2 linked regions of the Crateriforma spongiae genome follow. The protein of the gene in region 2 interacts with the protein of the main gene of each other region in a pairwise test. Links are inferred from orthologs where the notes say so. Each region holds a gene or a part of one and is shown on either strand. Other genes may lie near its edges. The genes, in order: HFP54_RS10070 and ileS.

The links.
Region 1: the proteins of ileS (region 2) and HFP54_RS10070 interact in binary tests that used the Escherichia coli proteins (3 or more experiments, as listed by UniProt). The link is inferred for Crateriforma spongiae from one-to-one orthologs.

The regions. Positions count from the first base shown.
Region 1 is NZ_JAAXMS010000003.1:508,523-517,277, forward strand. Bases 2,873-5,863 are described here. They hold HFP54_RS10070 (sugar ABC transporter substrate-binding protein), read right to left. Parts: upstream 4,862-5,863; coding sequence 3,884-4,861; downstream 2,873-3,883. Other genes in these bases: HFP54_RS10065 (sugar ABC transporter ATP-binding protein), read right to left, coding at 2,873-3,884; HFP54_RS10075 (alpha/beta hydrolase fold domain-containing protein), read right to left, coding at 4,955-5,863. Outside these bases: HFP54_RS10055 (arylsulfatase), read right to left, coding at 1-1,323; HFP54_RS10060 (ABC transporter permease), read right to left, coding at 1,402-2,361; more of HFP54_RS10065, read right to left, coding at 2,358-2,872; more of HFP54_RS10075, read right to left, coding at 5,864-6,121; HFP54_RS26160 (methyl-accepting chemotaxis protein), read left to right, coding at 6,426-7,772; HFP54_RS10085 (mechanosensitive ion channel family protein), read right to left, coding at 7,885-8,755. UniProt on the Escherichia coli protein: Part of the ABC transporter complex RbsABC involved in ribose import. Binds ribose. Also serves as the primary chemoreceptor for chemotaxis.
Region 2 is NZ_JAAXMS010000004.1:202,501-210,381, forward strand. Bases 1,156-5,116 are described here. They hold ileS (isoleucine--tRNA ligase), read left to right. Parts: upstream 1,156-1,493; coding sequence 1,494-4,916; downstream 4,917-5,116. Other genes in these bases: purN (phosphoribosylglycinamide formyltransferase), read left to right, coding at 4,916-5,116. Outside these bases: gmd (GDP-mannose 4,6-dehydratase), read left to right, coding at 1-658; HFP54_RS12280 (co-chaperone GroES), read left to right, coding at 801-1,130; more of purN, read left to right, coding at 5,117-5,590; HFP54_RS12295 (NfeD family protein), read left to right, coding at 5,701-7,881. UniProt on the Escherichia coli protein: Catalyzes the attachment of isoleucine to tRNA(Ile). As IleRS can inadvertently accommodate and process structurally similar amino acids such as valine, to avoid such errors it has two additional distinct tRNA(Ile)-dependent editing activities.

The sequences.
Region 1 (8,755 bases), on a different replicon or contig from region 2:
TTTGGGATGTTTCGCGGCAACGTTACGGTCTTGATGGGGATCCGAATCGACGTTGAACAGTTGGCGGTTTTCCAACAAACGCCATTGTTTCCATAACACGCCGGCACCGTTTTTTTGCGGCACGGCGGGGTTACCATTGGTGAATTTGACCTTGAACGTCGGCATTCGACTGTAGTTCATCACCAGCATACGATCGTCGAGTGATTCACGCTGGCCGCGAATCAGCGGCGCCAAACTGATGCCGTCCAAGTCGTCGGGAATGTTGGCGATACCGGCCAAGTCTGCCAGCGTTGGCAACAAGTCTTGTACCTGACAAAGTTCGTCGAAGTCCTTGGGGGCTGCGATCGGGCCATCGGGCCAGCGGATGAAGCAAGGCACACGATGGCCGCCTTCCCACAGTTGTGTTTTCTTGCCCCGCATGCCGGCATTGAAATAGTCCGGCCCCATCGTGCTGCCGTTGTCCGTCAAGAAGACGACGATCGTGTTTTCCAGCAACCCCTTTTCCGCCAGGAAACGGTCCAAACCACCAACGTTGTCATCGATGTTGGCGCCCATCGCCAGAAAGCTGACCAAGGATTCAATCTTCGTTTCCGACAGGTGTTGAACGACCTCGGGATGACGCTTGATCGCGTCACGGATCGGTTGGCGATATTCGTCGGGAACAAACCATGGCCAGTGAGCCGCGTTGGTCGCGATGTAGGCGAAAAACGGCTGGTCGTCTTTTTGACCGATCCACTTCTGGGCTTCATCAAAGAACACGTCGGTGCAGTAACCGTCGTAACGTTCACGCTTTCCATTGTGGATATAGACGTCATCGAAGTAATCGTTGTCCCAGTAATCGGGGACACTGTTGATGTGTGACGACGGAAACCAAATGGCTTCATCAAACCCGCGATCTTCGGGACGGAACGGATAGTTGTCGCCCAGGTGCCACTTGCCAAAGATGCCGGTCCGATATCCGGCGTCACCAAACACGTCGGCGATGGTTTTTGCATCGTGTCGCAGCAGGGTGCGTCCGCTGCTGACGTTGATGGCCGCATTGCGGAATGCATCCAAGCCCGTCATCAATTGACCCCGTGTCGGCGTGCACATCGGGGCGACATGAAAGTCGGTCAAGCGAATGCTTTGTGATGCCAACTTGTCGATGTTGGTGGTTTGAACGATGGGGTTTCCATGGCACGAAAACTCACCATAGCCCTGATCGTCCGTCATGATGACGATCACATTGGGTTTAGCGTCGTTCGCCGCGGCTTGCAGAGGGGCGAAGGCGATCGGCAACGCCATCAACAGCACGGTTGCCAGGTGCGGAATGATTCGATTCATGGTGGGATGGGGGCTGGAAGGGGGGAAGAACGGAAGGTCTGGCGAAAGATTGGTGCAGAGGTCTGACCGAAGGTTGCCTTAGGGTCGCGTCGGGTCCCACCGCGAACGCAGGGCATCCAACAAGACGGCGATGACGATCACGGCACCGGTGATGATTTGTTTGTTGGCATCAGAGACGCCGATCTGTGCCAGCCCCGTTTGCAGAACAGCGATGATCAGCACCCCGATGAATGAACTGATCACGCTGCCGCGACCGCCCATCAAACTGGTGCCTCCGATGACGCATGCGGCGATGGCCGATAATTCGATACCGATCGCGGCGTTGGGGTCGGCCGATGACAGACGTGATGTTTGGGCGAGCGCCGCCATGCCGCACATCAGCCCGCTGATGACAAAGACGGTCATCGCATAGGGCGCGGTGCGGATGCCCGACATTCGCACTGCTTCTTCATTGGTTCCGATCGCCACACAATACCGACCAAACACCGTTCGGGTCAGTAAGAATTGACCCGCAGCGACGCAAGCCAGTGCGGCCAGGAATGCCGGTGATAACAACAAGCCCGGCAGCGGTTGTCCGATGGCTTCAACGGCTGATCCGATATATTTCGTTTGCGAATCCGTCACCACTTTGGTCGCCCCGCGAGCCATTTCCAACATCCCGAGCGTGACGATGAACGACGGGATCCGAAAACCAATTGCGATCGCACCGTTGACCAATCCACAAGCGGCGCCGGTGGCCAGGCACAGCACGGCGGCGGTTCCCAAAGACCATTGATGGTCGACCATCAGCGAACCCAAGACCGCCGATGAAAGTGCCAGCAACGAACCAACCGACAAATCGATTCCGCCGACAATCAGCACCAGCGTCATGCCGACCGCGATGAAGGTTAAATCGGGGATTTGGTTGGCGATGGAAACCAACGTGGAATGTTGGAAAAAATTCTGGCTTTGAAAGCTGAACACCGCGACGATCACCGCCAAGACGGCCAACAGGCCACCGTACTGGACCAGCACATTGCGAACGTGTTTCGGCATCATGCCCCGGTCTCCTGGGTTCGATATCCGGAAAACGCGGCTTGCATGATTCGATCATGCGACCAATCGTTGCGTTCAAAGGTCTCCACCAATTGTCCGTCCGACATGACGGCGATTCGATCACAAGTTTCCAAAAGTTCCTCCAGGTCACTGCTGACAATCACGACACCTTTGCCGTCTTTGGCCAGCGTATCGATCAGCCGATAGATTCTGCGTCGGGCGGCAACGTCGATGCCACGTGTGGGTTCATCAAACAGAAAGACATCGGCATCGCGGACCAACCATTTGGCGATCGCCACCTTTTGCTGATTGCCGCCGCTAAGCGTTCCCACACATTGATCGATCGTGCTGCAACGAATATCCAGCTGGTCACACTGTGTTTGTGTGGCGGATCGTTCGATTCGGCCGCGGACCATTCCAGCGTTCGCAAAGCGATGCCGAAGCGATGCCAAAGTCGTGTTGAACTGGATCGATTTCGACAGCAACAGACCGTTGTCTTTCCGGTCTTCGGTGACCATCGCAATGCCAGCGGCGACCGCCTGACGCGGATGATGAAATCGGTACGCCGTGGCATCATCGCGTAAGTGGATGTTGCCCGACATGGCGACATCGGCACCGAAAATCAACCGCAACAGTTCCGTCCGGCCCGATCCGACCAACCCGGCGATCCCCAAACGTTCGCCGCGGTTAACATTGAATGAAACGTGATCGACGGGGCCGCCGGTCAATGCGTCGACACGCAGTACTGTGTCGACTTGTCGTCGCGACGGATGCAAGGCGGAATCGCCCGAGCCGCTATCGCCGCTCATCAATTCCACCATGCGATCGGTCGAACATTCCACCGCGTCGAAGGTGCCGATTTTTCGCCCGTCACGCAGCACGGTGATCCGGTCGGCAAGTCGCGCGACTTCGTCCAAACGATGGCTGATGTAAACGATGCCCACGCCTTCGTCGCGCAGTTTGTTCAACCAACGAAACAAGGTTTCCGATTCAGCAGCACTTAACGCGGCGGTCGGTTCGTCCAAGATCAAGATGCGACATTGTCGATCCAGCGCGGCGGCGATCTCCACCATTTGTTGTTTGCCGACCCCCAGTTTCGCGACCGGTGTGTCCACCGGAACATCGTTCAAGCCGACGCGATCCAGTGCCGCCCTGGCACGATCCTTCAACGGTCCACGCCGGATCACACCACCGATCGACGGCAGACGCGCCAGCATCAAGTTTTCGGCGACCGAAAGGGTCGCGATCAGGTTCAATTCTTGTTGGACAATTTCGACGCCGGCAATTTCCGCATCGCGTTTGCTGTTGGGCGCGTAGTCGATCGAATCCAATTGCATGCTGCCGGCGGTTGGTTCCAACAGCCCCGCCATCATTCGCACTAGCGTGCTTTTGCCCGCGCCGTTGGCGCCCAGCAACGCATGGATTTCTCCCCCGCGAATCGCGACATCACAGTCATCCAAAACGGTCACGCGGCCGTAGCGTTTGCACAGCCCCTTGGCCGTGAACAAGTCCGGCGAAGACGTCATCACGGCGTCAGCGTTTGTTGGTGGATCAAATCGACGGGCGTTTCGACGTCTTCCGGTTTGGTGTCGGGGTCTTGCAGCATTTGCAGCGCGGCTTCGATCCCAAAGACGGCCAACTGGTCACCATGCTGGTCAGCGGTGGCCAAGATCTTTCCATCGATGATTGCTTGTTGGACGGCACTGATGTTGTCAAAACCGACGATCATCACGTCATCGGATCGCCCCGCACTGCGGACCGCGGCGACGGCACCCAACGCCATGCTGTCGTTGGCAGCCAAGATAGCTTTGGCATTCGGATGTTCGCTCAGCATGGACGATGCGATCGTGTTGGCCTTGCTCATTTCCCACTCGGCCGATTGGCTGTCCACGATGTCGATACCCGCTTCGGACATCGCCAGTTCAAAGCCCTCGCGGCGCTGTTGGGCGTTGAAGGAGGTTCGGATGCCTTCCAGCACCAACACTTGATCGCCCTCGTTTAGCTTTTGGGCCAGGTACTGGCCGACCTTCTTTGCGCCGGCACGGTTTTCGGGGCCGACAAAGGGGATCGTGATGCCTTCGGTCTTCAACACGTCCGCGTCCAATCGATTGTCGATGTTGACGACCACCACACCGGCCTGTTGGGCACGTCGCAGTGCGGGGACCAGTGCTTTGGAATCCGCCGGGGCGATCACGATCGCGTCGACGTTGCTGCTGACCATTTCTTCGACCAAGGCGACTTGGCGGCTAAGGTCACGTTCGTCTTTGATTCCGTTCACAATCAACGCGTAGTCATCGGCGTGCTCTTCTTGATGCGACTGTGCTCCGTCGGCCATCGTGGAAAAGAACTCGTTGGCCAACGATTTCATGATCAAAGCGACGCGTGGCTTGCCGCTTTCACCCGGAACCGATGTGCCGTCAGCGTCCGTCGATGTCGTCGTGGTACTCGGTCGGCATCCCGCCAATGCGACCACCAAAACCACCAGCCCAAACTTGCGTTTCATCGTTGCGAATCCCGATAGACAGCCTGTCAAACATTTCGGTCTGACAGAATACAGCAACCACGTTGCAGACGCAGCAAACCACCCGACCGGATGTCAACGGTCTTTCGACGGGGAGTCCACATCGGCGCCATCCGAATCGGCAGGCGTGTCGTCGGCGCGTTGAGTCTTCAACAACGTGTCCCGCAAGAACTGCATTTGCATTTCTTGGATTTTGGGTTCACCGAAGCCGGCGCCGCCATGGCCCGCCCCGTCGATGATGTGCAGCTTTGATTTGACGCCGGACTTTTTCAGCGCCGCGTGCAGGGCTTCACTTTGGTTGGCCGGGACCACGCGATCGGCCGACCCGTGAATGATCAAGAAAGGCGGATCTTTGGGATCGATGTAGGTGATGGGATTGACACGGCGGATGCCTTCGGGATTTTCGGTCACGATTCCACCTCCCAATAGACGCGATTCCGGTGATTGATCGCGGTTGTGGCTTTCATAGCCCGGGGTGGTCACGAAGATTTGAAAGTCGGTGGGGCCGTACAGATCGATGACCGCTTGGACGTCGCTGCGCTGGTCGTTCCAACCGCCGTCGCCTTCCAGATCCTTGACTCCGCCGGACGTCCCCAGCAATGCGACCAAGTGACCGCCGGCGGAACTGCCCGCTACGGCGATTCGATTCGGATCCAGGTTGTACTTATCCGCATGGGCACGCAAGAAACGGATGGCGCACTTACAGTCATGAATCTGCGCCGGAAAGGCTGCCTCGCCGGTCAGACGGTATTCAATCGTCGCGCCGGCAAAGCCTTCTTTGACCCAGCGGGAAAGACGCCCCACGCCACCTTCCTTGTTTCCCCCCATCCATCCACCGCCGTGGATCCAGACGATCAGCGGCGTCGGCGAATCGGCCGGCGGGTCGGGCAGCACCAGGTGAAGCTTCAAGTCGCGGTCGCCCCCCTGGCCAAAGACCACGTCTTTCACCAAACGTGTGCCAGGAATCGAGCGATGCTTTCGCGCCGACGGGGTTCGGTCATTGTCGGCAAAGTCCGCCTTGTCGATCTTGCCGTCACCGTTGGTGTCCAGTCGCCGAAACAATGCTTTGGGGCCACTGAATTCCGTAGCGGTCACCGCTCCATCGGAATCCGAGTCGTCGCGATCGAGTACTGCTGACAACGAAATCCGTGGCCGAACACTTTGGGCTTGGGCGGGGGACAACGCGGCCAGGCCGGTCAAGCAAAGGCACGCCAGGATCCGCGGCATTTGTCGGTGCAACATGGGATAGGGCCTAAGGAACAACATGAATGAAACGGGGCGGCCACCAGAAAATGAGTCTACCGGACGTCGACCGTTACCGCCGGGGAGGCGAATTCTACCACATGCTCAAAGCGAGCGTTTTGGTGCTTTGCGTTGGCTCGGTTTTCAACTTGCCACTGGGTCTTTTTTGAAAAGTTGGGCTTCGCCGTCAAAACGATTTGACCGCGACGATTTGTCGACCAAGGGTCCCAGCAGTGACAGTGCAGGCAAGCATCGGGGGACGCGGAATTGCGTCGGCTGGGTGCGTTAGACACAAGGGTGAAAGATGAAATTGTTGAACTGGTCCAACGGCGCAAGCGAAAACGTATCGCAGGCGGACATGATGGATTCCACCACTGCGACGTTGGACATCGACGCCGATCAGTTTGTTGATCTGTCTCAGATCATGAGTTCGTTGCACCGTTCGCAAGCGGTGATCGAATTCGAACCGGACGGAACCATCCTGAAGGCCAACAAGAACTTCCTGGACACGGTGGGATACACCCTGTCGGAAATCCAGGGCAAGCATCACCGGATGTTTGTCGACAGCGAATACGCCGGGTCCGAAGAATACCGTCAGTTCTGGGAAAAGCTTCGTGCCGGAAACTTCCACAGCGATCTGTTCCAGCGTTACGGTCGCGGCGGTCGCGAGATCTGGATTCAAGCCACGTACAATCCGGTTCTGAACGACTCGGGACAGGTCATCAAGATTATCAAATTGGCGACCGACGTTACGAAGGCGCGGATGATCCAAGCCGACATCCAGAACCGTTCACAGGCAATGATTGAATTCAAGCCGGACGGTACGATCCTGCACGCCAATTCGCTGTTCTTGCAAACCACCGGATACTCGCTGGAAGAGATCCGCGGCAAACATCATCGCATGTTCATGCCGGCCGAAGATGCCGCGACCGCGGAATATGCACGTTTCTGGGAACGTCTGGCTCGGGGGGAATTCCAGCAAGGTGAATTCCGCCGTGTGAACAAGCACGGTCAAGAAATTTGGCTCAGCGGCGCCTACAACCCCGTCTTTGATAACGACGGAAAGGTGACCCGTGTGGTGAAGAACGTCAGCGACATCACCGATCAGGTTCATTCCAAGAATCAATCAGAATCGTTGGGCAACTCCATCGCCAGCAGCGTTTCGGAAATGTCACAGGCGATCGCAGAGATAAGCGAGCGAATCACTCGCACCGCCGGGTTGGCCAAAGACGCCGATGTGAACACCAAGAACGCGACCGACTTGGTCAAGGACTTGAATTGCAGCAGCGAAACGATCGGCGAAATCATCGACACGATTCAAGATTTGGCCGACCAAACGAATCTGTTGGCCCTCAATGCGACGATCGAAGCCGCACGTGCCGGTGAATCAGGACGCGGCTTCGCCGTGGTTGCCAGTGAGGTCAAAGAACTGGCCAATCAGACCGGCAAGGCGACGTCGGAGATCCGCAAGAATGTCGAAACGATTCAGTTCAGCATCGGCCAAGTGGTTTCGGCTATCGAATGTATCGCCAACAGCGTCGGCGAGGTCAGCGACAACACCACCGGCGTCGCGGCATCGGTCGAAGAGCAAAACGTGGTCATTTCGCAACTCAGTTCGGCCGCCGACGAACTGGTCGGTTGCAGCAGTTAAGTCTGTCTGGCCCAACGAATTTGGACGCTGATCCATTGCAGGGGAAGCGGCAGCAGGTGATCGCACCGGGTCCCTGCTGCCGCATCTTTTTTTGCGCCGACGGAATCATGGGTCAGGTGCTTGCACCGGAGTCCGGAGTGCTTAGCCCTGACATGCCGACCAGGGAAGCGGCGATGCGATCGTCTTTGAAGGTCAGCGTGCGATAGGGGAATGGAATCTCGATATTCGCTTCGTCCAGCGACCGCTTGATTGCAGCGACGACTTGGTCACGACTGCGGCGAATGTCGATCGGCTTGGCACCGGTCCACCACGCGACTTCGAAATTGATGCTGGAGTTAGCGAATTCGTTGGCGAACACTTCGACCGTGCGAATGCCTCGCACCGTGTCGCACGATTGAACGGCCTCGCGGATCACCTCCCGTGCCTGGTCGACATCTTCGCCATAGGCAACGCCGCAGATGATTCGAACGCGTCGCTGTGGTTGGCTGGTCAACACATCCACTTTGTTTTTGAACAAATGGCCGTTGGGGATGACCGCTAATTCGCCATCCAGCTTTCGAATCATCGTGTTGCGAACGGTGATCTGTTCCACTTTGCCGGTGGTTTCTTCGCACGTGATGTAATCGCCGCGGTCAAACGGGTAACGCCACAGGATCAGAATTCCCGCGAAGAAATTTTCAAAGATGTCTTTGAAGGCAAACCCGATCGCCACGGTCCCCAGCCCCAATGTCGTCAGGGCGCGCGTTGGCGTCATGCCGGGAAAGGCAATGATCGTGGCCACCAAGAGACCAATGATCCAGATGCCGATCGATGACAGTTGATAGATCAGGTCTTTCAGGCTGGAACGTATTCCACGCGATTCCAGGATGCGTTGTTCGATGGCTTGGCATAGCTTGGATGCCGCAGCGGTCAGCAATAGAACGATCACTGCGGCTAGCAATAACGGCGACCGGCTGAGCGTTTCCTTGCGCAGCGAATCCAGA
Region 2 (7,881 bases):
CAAGCAAAAATCGGTGCGTGTTTATCAGGCCAGCAGCAGCGAAATGTACGGCGACGTGATGGAAACGCCGCAGAAGGAAACGACGCCGTTCAACCCGCAATCGCCCTACGCTTGTGCGAAGGTTTACGCGTTCCATCAAACCGTCAACTATCGCCGCAGTTACGACTTGTATGCCAGCAACGGCATCCTGTTCAATCACGAATCGGAACGTCGCGGTGAGACGTTTGTGACGCGAAAGATCACGCGTGCGGCCGGCCGAATCAAAGTCGGTCTGCAAGACAAACTGTACTTGGGCAACATGGACGCCAAGCGTGACTGGGGTTATGCCAAAGATTATGTCGAAGGCATGTGGCGCATCCTTCAGCACAGCGAACCGGATGACTTTGTCTTGGCCACCGGCCGCACCGAAACGGTTCGCGATTTCTGTCGTCTGGTTTTCGAACAACTGGACATGAATTACGAAGACCACGTGGAGATCGATCCGCGTTACTTCCGGCCCGCCGAAGTCGAATTGTTGCTGGGCGATTGCACCAAGGCGAAAGAAAAGTTGGGCTGGACGGCCACGACGGATCTGGAGGAATTGGCCCGCATCATGACCCAGCACGATTACGAGCTGGCCCAGCGCGAAGCTCATTCGAAGACCTTCGTGCCGAACTAGGCTTCGGTTCCCCGTTCTCGGGATGCCTGAAAGCCGGTTGGAAATTCTGAAATTGCCGCGTGCATCGCGGCAATCGGTTGCCGCATCGCAACCGGGCATGTCCGGCCTGGGCACCGCTTAGGGCGGACGCTACGATTGCGCCATGGCAAAGAAGAAGAATTCCAACACCGGATTTGAGTACGTCGAACCCATCGGGGATCGTGTGTTGGTTCGCAAAGACGAACCGAAACGCGAAACCCGTGGCGGCATCGCGCTTCCCGATGCGGCGGAGATCCCGACGATCACCGGTCGCATCGTGACGATCAGCGCGGTGGTCGAAAATGACGACGAATTGCCGCTTCGCCAGTACGACAAAATCTTGTTCCACCCGAAGAATGCGATCCCGGTGGATTTGGAACACGACAACCAGTTGTTCGTGATCCCGGTTGACGACGTGGTGGCAGTGTTCCGCCGCGACCCGCCTGCTGAGTAGCCCAACAGCCGAATAGCCCGGCTGCTGAATAGCCCGGCTGCTGAATCTTCGCGACCTGGATCAAAGTTGCCGTTGGTGGTTTCGGCCGGCAATTCGGACCGGCCCCGAGTGAACCACCCGATCACGCGTCGTCTCCTTTCTTTTGACGTACGCCGGCCGACCTATCCGTCTTTCTCGCCGCCCGGTTCCCGCCGGGGCTGACCCGCCGTCATCAACTCGCGATCCGCCGCCCGCGGCGATACTTCTTGGTCGCCGACGACACGATTCCGCCCGGTGTCGCTGAAGTCCGGGGCTGACGAAACAGCCGCCAGGCATCTAAAACATGGGGCTTTACCGCTTCGCAGCCTGGATGCCTGAACCCCGATGTCCGATTCCGCCAGTCCGTTTCGCGCCCCCAACGGCAGCCCGAACTTTCCGTCGCTTGAGCAAGAAGTGCTGGAATTCTGGGACCAGAACGACATCTACGCCCAGTCGCTTTCGCGTCGCAAAGACGCCGATTCATTCGTTTTCTTCGAAGGCCCGCCGACCGCCAACGGGCTGCCCCACCCGGGACACTGTTTGACGCGTTCGATCAAGGACGTGTTTCCCCGATATCAGACGATGAAGGGGCTGCGTTGCCAACGCAAAGCCGGTTGGGACACCCACGGTTTGCCGGTGGAAGTCGAAGTCGGCAAGGACCTGGGCATCCACAGCAAAGAAGAAATCGAAGCCTACGGCGTCGAACCGTTCATCCAAAAATGCGAACAAAGCGTCTTTCGCTACATCCAACAGTGGCAACAACTGACCCGACGTTTGGGGTTCTGGGTCGACCTGGATGACGCGTATGTGACGTACCACCAAAGCTATGTCGAAAGCGTTTGGTGGAGTCTGAAGAACCTGTTCGATCGCGGACTGCTGTACCAAGGTCACAAGATCGTGTGGTGGTGGGCCCAAGGCGGAACGGCGCTGTCGGCCGGCGAAGTCGGGCAAGGGTACCGTGAGGTCGCCGACCCCAGCGTTTACGTTCTGTTCCCGCTGGTCGATCATCCCGGGCGAAATTTGGTCGTTTGGACCACAACGCCCTGGACGTTGCCCAGCAACATGTACGCCGCGGTGCATCCCGAATTGACGTACAGCATTTGTCGGGACGACGAAACCGACAGTGAATTGGTCATCGCCAGCGACTTGGTCGAAACGATCGCCGGCAAGTTGAAACGCGAACTGCCGGTCATCGGTACCGTCGGCGGCAAAGAACTGATCGGTTTGCGTTACGAACCTCCGTTCGATTTCTACAAGAACAAGCTGGGCGACCCGCAAGGCAAGCTGATCGACGGCGGCAGCGAATCGCTGTACTGGCGTGTGGTCGAAGCCGACTTTGTCACCACCGACAGCGGTACCGGTTTGGTCCACCAGGCGCCCGCTTTTGGTGAAGTCGACCATGAGGTCCTGGTCCAACAACGGTTGCGGTTCACCGACGACAGCCGTCCGGAACTGTTGTGCGCCGTCGGGCCGGACGGCAAATTCACCTCCGAAGTCGCCGGCGACGCCGCGCTGGATTCGGTGGTGGGTGTTTGGGTCAAAGACGCCGACAAACCGCTTTCACGCATGCTGAAAGAACGCGGCCGGCTGTTGCTGTTGGATCAATACCTGCACGAGTATCCGTTCTGTTGGCGTGCCAGCAGCGATCCGTTGATCCAGTATCCGCGTCAAAGTTGGTTCGTCCGCACGACCAAGTTCAAAGACTTGATGCTGAAGAACAACGCCCAGATCGGTTGGCAACCCGAACACATTCGCGACGGACGTTTCGGTAATTTCTTGGCGTCCAACGTCGACTGGGCACTGTCGCGCGAACGTTACTGGGGCACGCCCCTGCCGATCTGGGTTTGCGAATCGACCGGGCGTGCTGAAGCGATCGGCAGCTACGACGAACTGCTGGCCAAACCGGGCGTCGACGGAACGCAGTCGTGGGAAAAGGCCAAAGCGGCCGATCCGGATCTGTCCGAGCACTTGAAAGTTCACAAGCCGTACATCGACGACGTCACCTACGATTCGCCGTTCGCCGACGGTGCACGGATGCGACGTGTGCCGGAGGTCATCGATTGCTGGTACGACAGCGGCGCGATGCCGTTCGCCCAGTACGGATGGCCACATCAAAACGACGATCTGTTTGCCGATCAATTCCCGGCCGATTTCATCAGCGAAGCGTTGGACCAGACCCGTGGTTGGTTCTACAGCCAACTGGCGATCAGCACGATGTTGTTCGGCGAAGGCGGTTCGCTGGTTGCCGAAGGCCATCAACCGACCGGACAATCGTTGCAGCCCGATTTGCCGTATCCGCATCCGTATCGCAACTGCATCGTGCTGGGGCTGATGCTGGGCGAAGACGGCAAGAAAATGTCGAAGTCGGAAAAGAACTATCGCGAACCCGATGAGATCTTTGATCGCTACGGTGCCGATGCCCTGCGATGGTTCTTCTTCAGCGGCCAGACACCTTGGACGGCGATCCAGTATCGCGAGCAGGCCATCAAGGATTCGATCCCCGAATTCTTGTTGCGGCTGTGGAACGTGTTCAGTTTCTTCATGATCTATGCCGAAATCGACGGCTTCGATCCAACGGCGGCGACGGCGGCCGATGCCAATCTGAGCCCCGAAAGTTTGGCTTCGGCACCGACGTATCGCCCGGCCGATCAACGCAGCGAAATCGATCGCTGGATCCTGTCCGAGCTGAACCAGACGATTCAAACCGTGACCGAGCGGATGGATGCGCTGGACAACTACAACGCTTGCGAGGCCATCACGCACTTGGTCGATGGGCTAAGCAATTGGTACGTCCGTCGCAGCCGCGATCGTTTCTGGGCGTCCGACAAAGATTCGGCGGACAAGCATGACGCGTATTGGACGTTGTACGAATCGCTGTTGCAGGTCAGCCGGCTGATTGCGCCATTCGTGCCGTTCATCGCCGAAACGTTGTGGCGTCGCTTGGCCGAACCGTTCGGCAACACCGCGGCGGCCAGCGTGCATTTGTGCGACTATCCCACAGTGGACTCATCGCGGATCGATGCGGATCTGACCGATTCGATGTCACTGTTGCGTGAGATCGCGTCGATGGGACGCAGTGCCCGCGCCGATGCGAAGTTGAAGGTGCGTTTGCCGCTGTCGAAAGTCGAAGTCGTTTTGGCCAGCGACGACCGGGTGCAGTGGCTACAAAGTCACGACGCATTGGTGAAGGAAGAATTGAACGTCAAGCAAGTCGAATACACGACCGAAGGCGATCAGTATGTCCAGTACACGGTTGTGCCGAACTTCAAACGTTTGGGGCCCAAGGTCGGAAAACAAGTTCCCGCGGTGAAAAAAGCTCTGGCTCAAGCCGACGGAAATGAATTGCTGGCCCTTCTGCAGCGTGACGGAAAAGTCACGTTGTCGCTGGGCGATGGGTCAGTGGATTTGGACAACGACGATATCGAAGTCCGATTGCAGGCCCGCGACGGCTGGGCGGCCGCGCAGGGACGCGAGTGCGTCGTGGTGCTGAACACCGAGGTCACCGATGAACTGCGTCGCGAAGGTGCCGCGAAGGACTTGATCCGCGTGGTTCAGAACGAACGCAAACGCATCGATTGCAACTATACCGACCGCATCGAAATCGGCATCGTCAGCGACGACGATGATGTCAACGCGGCGATCGATGCACACGCCGAATTGATCAAGGGGGAAACCCTGGCCGACGCATTGATCACATCCGCGTTGGATGGCGTCGATGCCGCGAAGTCGGACTTGGGATCGGTGTACGTGCGAAAGGTTGACGGCTGATGAATGCAGGACAATCGCCACCGGATTCCGATCGTCCCGGCGTCGACGAACCTTTGCGTGTGGCGGTGTTCCTTAGCGGCAGCGGGCGGACGCTGGCCAACCTGATCCGGCACCGCGACGAATCCGGATTGCCGATCGATTTTCGGTTGGTGATCGGCAGCCGAAGCGGGCTGAAGGGACTGCAGATCGCGGAATCGGCGGGCATCACCACCCGCGTGGTTCGCAAATCGGACCATCCCGATCCCCAGGAATACTGTCGCGCGATGTTTGATCCGTGCCGAGACACCGGCGCGGAACTGGTCGTCATGGCGGGGTTCTTGAAACACGTTTTGATCCCCACGGATTTTGAAAATCGTGTGATCAACATCCATCCGTCGCTGTTGCCCGCTTTCGGCGGCCAGGGAATGTATGGTCACCGAGTGCATCAGGCGGCCATCGACCGTGGGGTGCGGATCAGCGGATGCACCGTCCATTTTGTCGACAACCAGTACGACAATGGGCCGATTCTGTGGCAGCGAAGCTGTCCGGTACGGCCGGGGGATGACGCCGACGCGTTGGCCGACCGAGTCTTTCAGCAGGAATGCCAAGCTTTGCCCGAGGCGATCCGAATGGTACACCAGGATTGGCGTCATTCCGGCGAACCCACTGGCGGTCGCGATACAATGCGACAGTAGGGAAAATGCACCCCACAGACTGTGTTTGACGTGTCGCGCACGTTGCACCGGTCGATGCCGGTCGGTCCGTCATTTGGTGCACGTCATGGATTTACAAAACAAAGTCGGTCATGGGCGTTGTCCGTCGAACGATCGTGATTGCGGTTTGGATCATCGGGGCCATCGGGCTTTCGCCGGCTGTTTCTGCGCAAAATCGCGACGGCATCGACCCCTCGGCGGGGCAGGGCGTGTGGATCGACATCGCACCCCCGTTGTCGCGTGAACTGGTCGATGACGTCTTGGCCGGTTTGGATCAACTGGCACAGTCCACGCCCGGTGATTCGCGTCGCACCGTCGTTCTTGCCTTTCGCGAATCCGCGTCGGACGTCCAAACGGAATTCGAAGAAGCATTGCGTCTGGCCCGACGAATCAATTCGCCGGATTACCGCCGGTTGCGAATCGTCGCGTTTGTCGATGGGCGAATCACCCGGCACACGGTCCTGCCGCTTGCGGCTGTGGAACGGTTGATGTTGTCCAACAACGCGGTGTTGGTCGGATTTGATTCGAAACAAGAATCGATCGACGAAACGGTCCAGGCCGCCTATCAAGCTATTGCCAAGCGTCGCGGTTTGTTTCCCGAATCATTGGTTTCGGCTCTGGTGGATCCGGATGCCGAATTGGTGCGTTTGACCACGTCCGATGGCGGGCGACCACTGGTGACCGCAGACGAATTGCAATCGATGCGGCAAAGTGGCGATGTCATCGAAGAAGACATCTGGAAAGCGTCCGGCGAAGCATTGTCGGTGTCTGCCGTCCAGCTTCGTGATCTGCGTGTGGCCACCGACGTCATCGCGACCGGCCGGCGTGACGACGAAACGACCGCGCAGAAGATTCGCGAAAGCCTGGCCGCTCGATTGGATTTAAGCCAGTTGCGTCCTTTGGCCACCGACGTCGGGACGTCGGATCGACGGGGCGTCCTGTTGGAAATGATCGGATCGGTGACGACGGCCAAGTCACAGCGTTGGCAAAGCAATCTGAACGCGACCTTGTCCGGCGATGTGAACACTTGGCTGGTGTCGGTGGATTCCGACGGTGGCAGCTTCGGCGAAAGCATGGGGTTGGCGGGATGGTTTGCCAGCCCGACGCCTCCGCTGCAACGAGTTGTCGGTTTTGTTCCCGGACGTGCCATCGGGGACGCGTCCATCATCGCCACCGCTTGCAAACCGTTGTATCTGTCGCCCGATGCAAAGCTGGGTGGTCCCGGTGCCGATTCGATCCAGCCGGAACAGGTGGTGGACCAACGCGAATTGATTGAATTGATTGCCCGACGAACGAACCGATCGGCCGGGTTGTTGATGGGGCTGTTGGATCGTCAACGACAGGTGTTCCGGTACATCAACAAATCGACCGGACGCGTGCGGTATGCGACGCCACAGCAATTGGTCGAAGACGCCGACGATCCGGATTTGGAACGTGACCGTTGGCGGCAAGGTGAAGCGATCGATTTGTCCGCAGGTCTGACGGCGGAGCAGGCCGTGCAGTTGGGCTTGGCCGACGGGATCGCATCATCTTTGGATCAGGTGGCAGCCCAGGCCGGATTGCCCGCGGTGCCCGCACCGGCGGCCGACCGCGGCATCGTGCGGGCTGTCGAAAGCATCGGTCGCCGCCAGGGACTGGCGTTTCTGGCGTTGATGATCGGCTTCATGATGCTGTCGACCGAAATGAGTGCACCGGGGCTGGGGATTCCCGGCTTCGTTTCGATGATCTGTTTCGGTTTCTTTTTCTGGGTCCAGTATCTGAACGGGACCGCGGAATGGTTGGAATTGTTGGCTCTGGTGTTGGGCTTGGTTTGTATTGCCATTGAATTTTTCGTGGTTCCCGGGCTGGGGATTTTTGGCATCGGCGGTTTGCTGCTGACGATGTTGGCGGTGGTCTTGATGAGCCAGACGTTTGTGGTGCCGCGAAACGTGTATCAGGTCGAAGTGTTGACTCGAAGCGTTTGGATGGCACTGGGCGGATTGGCCAGCACGATGGCCGGGTTCGCGCTGATACGCTACTTCATGCCGCATTTGCCGGTGCTGAACACCCTGGTGATGGAACAACCCGATGCGCAGTTGATCGACCAGCAGGAACGCTTGGCCCATTTCGAAGACTTGCTGGGACAGACCGGGACGACCATGACGCCGTTGCGTCCGTCGGGTAAAGCAAGGATCGGTGAACGCGTCGTGGCAGTGGTCAGCGACGGCCAGGCGGTCGAACGCGGCGCGACCGTTCGCGTGATCAAAGTCTTGGGCAATCGGATCGTGGTCGAA